Regions from separate parts of the Vibrio sp. HB236076 genome, predicted to be linked through region 2. Evidence: predicted binding sites of a transcription regulator. Region 2 holds the regulator's gene; each other region holds the start of a gene.

Region 1 (3,206 bases), 120 kb from region 2:
CACCCAAATACCGGATGGGATCGAAAGGGCCATGGCTAAGGCAAGTCCGCCGCGTAAGCCGCCCCAAGTTAAGATGCGGATTGACCACGGGTTGTATGTCCGGTAGCGCTTGAAGCCGATATAGGGCAATGCGACGCTTAAGTAGCGAGATAACAGGACAGCCGGTACGGCAAAAATCATCAAAATCCAGTCTTCGATGTGAAATTGGAACAACAGCATGGTTAGGCCAATCAACAAAAATAAGACACCATTTAAAAACTCATCGACTAATTCCCAGAAGTGGTCGAGGTGATCTTCACTTTCTTTAGAAAAACCGATGTAGCGTGTCCAGTTGCCAATCATAATTCCCGAGACCACCATGGCAAGCGGGCCGGAAACGTCGAGGATTTCTGCGAAGGCATAACCAGCCGTAGGGACGCCAATGGTGAGTAACAGTTCCATCGAGTGGTCGTTGGTGGCACTGATCAAATAGTGAAAGAGTAAGCCAAGAGCTAAGCCATAAAGGATTCCACCAAGGGCCTCTTGGATAAATAGCATCGACACACTGCTTATCGTTGGCGTTTCCGTGCCGAAGGCGATGGTAAATAGAGTGACGAAAATGACTAAGCCGAAGCCATCGTTAAAGAGGGATTCGCCTTCAATTTGTGTCGAAATTCGCTTTGGTGCATTGAGCTTTTTGACAATAGCCAGCACGGCAATAGGGTCGGTAGGGGAGATCAAAGCGCCAAACAATAAGCAGTAAACTAGGTCGAGTTCGATATTGATGAGGTGACAAAATCCGTATAAGACGAAGCCAATAAAAAAGGTAGAGAAGAGAGTGGCTCCGAGGGCAAGTGTGGCGATTTCCCATTTTTGATCTCGAAGGTTCGGGAGTTTGATCCCCAGACCACCGGCAAAGAGAAGGAAGCCTAAAATGCCTTTTAGCAAGAAATCTTCAAAGTTGATACTAGAGACGGTTTCTGTCGCAATTTGAGTTAAATGAAACCAATGGTTTTGACCTGCAATTAAGATCAAAAGCGATAGCATCATTGCGCCAGCGGTAATGGCAATGGTGGTTTGCATTTTACCAATTTTGCTATTGATAAACGCTATCATCATGGCCGCCGCGGAGAGAAAACAAAGGGTAGTGTATACCGACATGGGCTGCTCTTTATTTGTAAAAAAATGTGTCGTGAATTTTCAACGCTTACTGAACAAATAGCAAACACTTTTTTGCACTTTGATGCACAAGGAAAATTGGGTATAAGATAGTTCACAAAAACATTTTAGCCATCTAGAGTTCCAAAATTAATGTGCTAATATAGCCAAAGTTAACGTCATTGAAGAGGCACTTCGCGTGGTAAAGGACAGACAAGTAAAGATTGAAACTGAGCTCAATAAGCGCATTTTGCTGATCGATGGTGGCATGGGAACCATGATCCAAGGGGTTCGCTTAGAAGAAGCGGATTATCGCGGGCAACGTTTTGCCGATTGGCATTGTGATCTTAAGGGTAACAACGATTTGTTGGTGTTATCGCAACCTGAGATCATCGTCGATATTCACCGTCAGTATTTAGCCGCGGGTGCCGACATTCTCGAAACCAATACCTTTAATGCCACGACCATTGCGATGGCCGATTATGATATGCAGGCGTTGAGTGCTGAAATTAATCTAGAGGCGGCGAAGCTTGCCCGTCTGGCGGCTGACGAGTGGAGTGAAAAGACCCCTGAAAAACCGCGTTTTGTCGCTGGTGTGTTAGGCCCAACCAACCGCACGTGCTCGATTTCGCCTGACGTCAATGACCCAGGTTTTCGCAATGTCTCTTTTGATGATTTGGTGGTCGCATATTCTGAGTCTACCCGTGCGTTGATCGCTGGTGGTGTCGATCTCATTATGATCGAAACCATTTTTGATACCTTGAACGCCAAAGCGTGTGCCTTCGCTGTTGAGTCGGTATTTGATGAAGTGGGTCATCGATTGCCAGTGATGATCTCAGGGACTATCACTGATGCTTCCGGCCGAACGTTATCGGGACAGACCACAGAAGCCTTTTATCATTCTCTTCGTCATGTTGAGCCGCTTTCCTTTGGCCTTAACTGTGCCCTTGGTCCTGATGAACTTCGTCAGTACGTGGCGGAAATGTCCCGCATTTCTGAAACTTATGTGTCTGCTCACCCCAACGCGGGTTTGCCTAATGCCTTTGGCGAATATGACTTGTCTCCTCGCGACATGGCCGAGCATATTGGTGAATGGGCCCGCGCAGGATTTTTGAACCTCGTTGGTGGTTGTTGTGGTACGACCCCTGAGCATATCCGAGCGATGGCCAAAGCGGTGGAAGGGGTTGCGCCGCGCTCATTGCCCACGCACTCAGTATCGTGTCGGTTGTCGGGGCTTGAGTCGCTGATCATTAATAAGGACAGTCTGTTTATCAATGTTGGTGAACGGACCAATGTCACCGGGTCGGCTCGATTTAAGCGTCTCATAAAAGAAGAAAATTACGATGAAGCGTTAGACGTTGCTCGCCAGCAGGTCGAAAATGGCGCACAAATCATCGACATCAATATGGATGAAGGCATGCTTGATGCCGAAGCGTGCATGGTGCGCTTTTTGAACTTGTGTGCGTCTGAGCCCGAAATATCGAAAGTGCCGATCATGGTCGACTCGTCGAAATGGGAGGTGATCGAAGCCGGTCTAAAATGCATTCAAGGCAAGGGGATTGTTAACTCTATCTCACTGAAAGAAGGCAAGGAAAAGTTCATTCATCACGCTAAGTTGATCCGTCGCTACGGCGCCGCTGTCGTCGTGATGGCATTCGATGAAGAAGGACAGGCCGATACTCGTGAGCGAAAAATTGAAATCTGTACTCAGGCTTATCGGATTTTGGTGGATGAAGTGGGCTTCCCGCCTGAAGACATTATTTTTGACCCTAACATTTTTGCCGTGGCGACGGGGATTGATGAGCACAACAACTATGCGGTTGATTTTATTGGTGCGGTGGCCGATATCAAACGCGACTTACCCCATGCCATGGTGTCTGGCGGGGTGTCGAATGTGTCTTTCTCATTTCGCGGTAACAATTATGTGCGCGAAGCTATTCATGCCGTCTTTTTGTACCACTGTTTTAAACACGGCATGGACATGGGGATCGTCAACGCTGGTCAATTGGAGATTTACGACAATGTGCCAGAAAGTTTGCGCGATGCCGTGGAAGACGTGGTACTTAACC
Region 2 (3,206 bases):
TGCGCCGCACTCAGCGGGGCTTGATAACGCTCTAACACCTCAAGGTCTTGATACAACAGCGCCAATAATGTTTGCGCCACATCGCCGCTCAGCAGGTGTTCGATCAACTCGGTATGCCATTGGCGTATCGCTAATAACGCTTCGTGCGCTAACCGGCCGTCGCTTTCTAGGCCTTGTAAAAAGCCAATTAAGTGGTTGGTGGTTTTCCCCGCGGCGGAGACCACGATCAGATCCCCGGCTTGTGAATAGTCCGCCAACAGTTTAACCACGCGTTGAAAACACTCCGGGTCGGCTAAACTGCTGCCGCCAAATTTGTGTAATTGACGCGCCGGGATCATGCTTGTCCTTCCTGGGCTTGGCCAAAGGCTTGCTCGAGATCGTCAATCAGATCTTGTGGGTCTTCCAACCCGACAGAAAGGCGTAACAACATTTGTGATACCCCGGCTTGTGCTAAAGCTTCTTCGCCCATGGCGCGGTGCGTCATCGAGGCAGGGTGGCAGATCAAGCTCTCGACCCCGCCGAGCGATTCCGCCAAGGAAAATAGCTTGAGTGAGGTGACAAAGCGCTTGAGCTGTTCAAATTCGCCGTTGAATTCAAAGCTCAACATACAGCCAAAGCCGCTCTGTTGCGCTTTGGCAATCTCGTGGCCTGGGTGCTCTGGCAAACTGGGGTGATACACGACTTTGACCAAGTCCTGGCGCTGTAAATAAGCGAGAATTTGCTGCGCGCCACTTTCGTGCGCTTTCATTCTCACGCCCAGAGTTCGCAGGCCTCGCAGGGTTAAATAGCTGTCAAATGGCGTTCCGGTCGCCCCGATGCAATTGCCCCACCACGCCAGTTGTTCAGCGTGCTCTTGCTGCGCTGAAATCACCACGCCGCCGATCACATCGGAGTGGCCGTTTAAATACTTGGTGGTGGAGTGAATGACAAAATCCGCCCCTAAGGTCAATGGCTTTTGAAAGACGGGGCTCAAGAAGGTGTTATCCACCGCCACTAAAGCGCCAACCGCTTTGGCTTGTTGACAAATCGCGGCGATGTCAACCACGCGCACTAAGGGGTTAGACGGGGTTTCGAGCAAAATGAGTTTCGGTTTTTTGGCCAAGGCTTGTGCCATCGCTTGTTGATCGGTTTGATCGACAAACTCGACGTTAAAATCGCCTTTTTGCGCACGGGTGTTGAACAAACGATACGTCCCACCATAGCAATCGTGAGGGGCAATAATGGTATCTTCAGGACCGATAAACGCCGATACCCACAAGTTGAGTGCCGATGTGCCGCAGTTGGTCACCACCGCCCCCGCCCCTTCTTCTAGCTCGTATAAGGTTTGCTCTAACAGGCCTCGGTTCGGGTTGCCAGAGCGGGTATAGTCGTATTTAGGCACTTCCCCAAACGCGGGAAAACCATAGTTGGTCGACAAGTAAATCGGTGGTACAACGGCGTGATATTGGCTATCGGACTCGATGCCGGTACGTACAGCAATCGTGGTGGGTTTGCGCTGGCTCATCTGTGTATTCCTTAACATTCTGCTCGCGATGAATGAATTCTACGCTATCTCAAAGGTAGGCACTTCATCAAGCGTTCAATGGTGATTGAGCTCACTTTACTGACTGAAACACGGGACGTCAACACTTCTAGACGTCTATATGTCTTTGCTTATGGCAGTAAATCCCGCTAAAATCACCAAAACCGTACCTTTTGGTTATCGTCGCGGGGGTCAGCTTGGCCAGCCTTTGTGCCATAACCACAAAAAGGTAAATTAAATCAAAATTTTATAAAAAAGGTAAAGGTGTGCAATGGCAAAGTGGAATGGCGATTACTTAAGCCCTTATGCAGAGCATGGCAAAAAAAATGAGCAAGTGAAAAAAATTACAGTATCCATTCCTCTTAAGGTACTTAAGATTTTGACCGATGAAAGAACGCGTCGCCAAATTAATAATTTGCGCCACGCCACCAACAGTGAATTGCTGTGTGAAGCCTTTTTGCACGCCTATACCGGCCAACCTTTGCCCACCGATGAAGATTTGCGCAAGGACAAACCCGACGACATCCCCGCAGAAGCCAAGGCATTAATGACGGCGATGGGGATTGAATTTGAAAGTTTTGACGATCAATCAGACTAACGGTCACCGCTGACTAAGCCGTTTGAAAAAAATGTAAATTAACGTAAAAAATTGACTCAAGCTTAGCGTTTTCGGCTATTTTATTGACGACCTTAATAACTAGGCAAGCTCGCCCCTTGAGATTTTTTGCCTGGCAGACAATGTCGCCATACCCTGCGATCCCCCATTGTCTGTATAAGAGAGCAGAGCCTTGTGGCTCTGCTTTTTTTTTCGCGTAATACGGCTTTTTTCACTGACTGGGTGGCAAAGCCACGCCACGTGTTCACCTTGAGCCCATGGACACGTCTTTGCCGTCATCTCTTTCTTTTCCCTCGGCCTTGCCCGCCACGCCAGAATCAATGGCGGCCTGAGCCACGGCGTTTGCCACCCGCGCCAATAAGCGCTGGTCAAAGGGCTTGGGCAAAATATAGTCTGGGCCAAACTCCAGCGAGGTGACCCCTGCTGCTTGGCACACCTTGTCTGGCACCGTCTCTTTGGCCAATTGCCGAATGGCGTCGACGGCGGCCAATTTCATCGCTTTGTTGATCACCCGAGCGCGCACCTGTAAAGCGCCGCGAAAAATGAATGGAAAGCACAACACATTGTTCACTTGGTTGGGGTAATCACTGCGCCCGGTGCCGACAATGGCATCGGGCCTGGTATCTCTGACCGCTTCTGGGGTAATTTCTGGGTCGGGGTTGGAACAAGCAAATACCAATGGGCGCGGGGCCATGGTCGCCAGTTGCTCACAGGACAACACGTTGGGCCCCGATAGCCCGACAAAAACATCGGCGCCGGCGATAGCGTCAGTCAGGGTGCGCCGCTTTGTCTCGCGGGCAAACGCTTGTTTGTAGACCGTGAGATCGTCGCGCTGGCGATGGATCACGCCTTGTCGGTCGAGCATGAGCAGGTTATCGGCTTTGGCCCCGCAATCGATCAGCAAATTCATACACGCCATGGCCGCCGCGCCTGCGCCAACGCACACAATCGAGCAATCGCCTATCGCTTTACCTTGCAGTTCTAAGCCATTGAGGATCCCCGCGGCAGTCACGATCGCGGTGCCGTGTTGATCATCGTGAAAAACGGGGATCGAACAACGCTCAATCA
Region 3 (3,206 bases), 1.1 Mb from region 2:
ATTGGGGACTTCCATCAAGGCGCTTTCTACTAAGCGGGCGACAAAAGGAATCGCTCCAATCGTCAAGGGGACAATGGCGGCGGTTGTGCCGATAAAGCTGCCGACGATCATTTTGGTAAAAGGAATAATGGCCACCATCAACACTAAAAAAGGCACAGAGCGACCGATGTTGACAATGGCACCCAATACGCGATTGAGTTTCGGGTTTTGGTGTAAACCACCTGCTTTGGTGGTATGTAGGATCACGCCAAGTGGAATACCAACAGCAAAACCAATCAAGCCAGCGACGAGCACCATGTAGATGGTTTCCCAAGTGGCACCGAGTAGCAGCGAGGCGTTGTCGCTCAGCCATTGAATCATTGCATTAAAGGACATAGCCCAATACCTCTACTTTCACATTGTTGTCTTTAAGAAACGCTAACGATTGCTCAATATCCTTCGCTTCACCAATCAGCTCTGTCACCATCATGCCGAACTTTACACCACCGGCGTAGTCAAGATCGGAGGTTAGGATATTAGCATCGGTATGATACAGCTTGGCAATTTGCGACATTAAAGGCGCATCAACCGTTGCCCCAGTAAACTCAAGTCTCACGAGAGGGTGGGCATTTTCGACGGGATCGGCGTGCAAGCGGTTAAGGTAATCTTCAGGAATCGACAGATCCAAGGTAGAGCGGATAAAGTTGTGCGCAAGCTCAGTTTTCGGGTGGGCAAAAATCTCACCAACCGTGCCTTTTTCAACCAACTCCCCACCGCCGATAATAGCCACTTGGTGACAAATGCTCTTAACCACATCCATTTCGTGTGTGATTAATAACATTGTGATATTTAACTCGCGATTGATTTTTTTGAGCAAGGTTAAAATCGATTGTGTTGTGGCCGGATCCAACGCACTGGTCGCCTCATCACAGAGCAATACTTTGGGTTCTGAGGCCAACGCACGGGCAATGGCTACGCGCTGTTTTTGCCCGCCACTGAGGTTTGCTGGGTAATGGAGGTGCTTATCACTTAAGCCAACTAATTCTAATAAGTCGGTGACGCGCTGCTTGATTTTATCACTGCTTTGGCCTGCAAGCTCCAAAGGCAGAGCGACGTTGTCAAATACAGTGCGAGAAGACAGCAGATTAAAGTGCTGAAAAATCATCCCAATATTGCGACGAGCACGGCTAAGTTCACTCGCGCTAAGCTCGGTCAAATCAACACCGTCCACTTTGATTGAGCCTGAGCTTGGTGCTTCAAGCATATTGACACAGCGTATTAAGGTGCTTTTCCCTGCACCAGATGAACCGATTACCCCAAAAATAGTACCTTGAGGAATTTGCAAATTGATGTTTTTAAGTGCGTGAATATCTTTATTACCTAAAGAGAACACCTTATTCACATGATTAATTTCTATCATTTATTGACCTTGCACGGAATCAATCCAAAGCGAAAATGTTGATAAATCGGGTTGCGACTTATCCAGGGTACAGGGAATACGGCCTGTGAGATGCTGATGCTAGGGATTCTACTGAAAGAAGTCAATAGCTATTTTTACGTCTAGACGTCTAAATTCAATTTGCTAGTGATGGTGAGTCTAAAGCGTGCGATAATACAGCCTGGTATCGAAAGCAAGAGAGACATGTTTTGGCTAAACCCGCTATATTCCTAGACCGAGATGGGGTGATTAATCGCGATCACGGTTACGTACACGACGAACACGATTTTGAGTTTATTGACGGTGTTTTTGAGGCGACGAAAGCGTTAAAGCAGCAAGGCTATTTATTGGTGTTAGTGACCAATCAATCCGGTATTGCGCGTCACTTATTCTCAGAAGAGCGCTTTTTAGATTTAACTCAGTGGATGGATTGGAACTTTGTTGATCACGGCGTGGAGTTTGATGGCTTTTATTATTGCCCTCATCATCCAGAGCATGGTATCGGCGAGTATAAACAAGATTGTGATTGTCGTAAGCCAAAACCCGGTATGTTTCTTTCTGCACGCGATTTCTTGAAAATTGATATGGCGCGTTCCGTCATGGTTGGCGATAAAGCACAAGACTTGCAAGCGGCTCTGGCGGCTGGGGTCGGAACAAAAGTCTTAGTGCGCTCTGGCAAAGCTGTGACAGAAGAGGGGATGGCATTAGCCGATCACGTCGTAGACTCTATTGCAGATGTTCCTAGTTTGCTAGCCTAGTGACGTCAGTCATCAGAGGGAACAAGCCCCTCAATGAACGGTTTTGCGTCGACCTAGCGCCAAGCCATGTCGAACGACAGTAGCAATACATCTAGCACTTCAGCCATGGCCTTTTACGCAGAGCAGTAAAAGGCCATGTTGTTTTGAGGGTGAAATGTTGTTTTGAGAATGAATCGTTGGCCACGGGGTGCCGTTATAAAGTCAAACCCATCGCGATGCGGGTTAACTGTAGTTGACTGTATAGCGCTTGGGCTTGTGATTCATAGCGAGAACGGCATTGAGGATCACCACGCCAAACACTGACATGGCTAATTGCATTGGCGCGATAAAAAATCCCGAAGCAATCAAAATGCCGGCATCGATGATGACTTGTGATTTTCCCACTGACAAACCAAAGCGATCTTGAATCATAAGGCACAAAACATTAAACCCCCCCAGACTGGCACGGTGGCGAAATAAGATAAGCATACCAATCCCCATCAGCAGACCACCGGCCAAGGCGCAATACCCTTGATGAAGCTGATCTAAGTGCAACCACGTCGGGATCCACTCACTCATCAGAGACACCAAAGCGCCACACAATAGACTGTTAAAAGCAAATCGACGCCCAAAGCGCTGCCACGCCATCCAGTAAAAAGGCAAGTTGACCAAAAAGTATACGGTGCCGAATGACACGGGCAACACATGAGTCATCAGTAGGGCTAAACCTGCGGTGCCGCCAGTCAGTAAGTTGGCTGACTGTAAAAAGAACAAACCTTGTGTGACCAAAAGACAGCCAGTCAACATGGCGATATAGTCTTCATTTCGGGTGTGTTTTTCCATCTTTTCATATTGAGGTTGAAAAATTTGAGCTCATATTATTAAAAAGACGTAGATAGAGGTAGCCGCCATGAAGAATTTGCGGTACACCTATGTCTAGGACACTTTACAAAGTGTAAATCAGAAAGTTGACACAAGATGGCTGCCTTTTTTTGATCATGAATGCCTCTGAAAACGGATATGAAGAAATCGCATAATAAAAAGTGTTTTTT

Evidence for each region. The regulator MetJ, encoded in region 2, represses methionine synthesis genes. The targets are predictions, from matches to a motif close to TTAGACNTNTANANGTCTAA.
Region 1: the regulator MetJ is predicted to act here: its motif matches at 1,266-1,285, upstream of metH (methionine synthase).
Region 3: the regulator MetJ is predicted to act here: its motif matches at 1,532-1,551, upstream of metN (methionine ABC transporter ATP-binding protein MetN).

Annotation. Positions count from the first base shown of each region.
Region 1 covers NZ_CP162601.1:558,532-561,737, forward strand. The annotation lists gene AB0763_RS02555 (sodium:proton antiporter) at 1-1,140, opposite strand, end outside; gene metH (methionine synthase) at 1,337-3,206, shown strand, end outside.
Region 2 covers NZ_CP162601.1:434,193-437,398, reverse strand. The annotation lists gene AB0763_RS02115 (bifunctional aspartate kinase/homoserine dehydrogenase II) at 1-338, opposite strand, end outside; gene AB0763_RS02110 (O-succinylhomoserine (thiol)-lyase) at 335-1,504, opposite strand; gene metJ (met regulon transcriptional regulator MetJ) at 1,794-2,120, shown strand; gene AB0763_RS02100 (malic enzyme-like NAD(P)-binding protein) at 2,383-3,206, opposite strand, start outside.
Region 3 covers NZ_CP162601.1:2,298,920-2,302,125, reverse strand. The annotation lists gene AB0763_RS10080 (methionine ABC transporter permease) at 1-375, opposite strand, end outside; gene metN (methionine ABC transporter ATP-binding protein MetN) at 365-1,399, opposite strand; gene gmhB (D-glycero-beta-D-manno-heptose 1,7-bisphosphate 7-phosphatase) at 1,627-2,175, shown strand; gene AB0763_RS10065 (YitT family protein) at 2,398-2,997, opposite strand.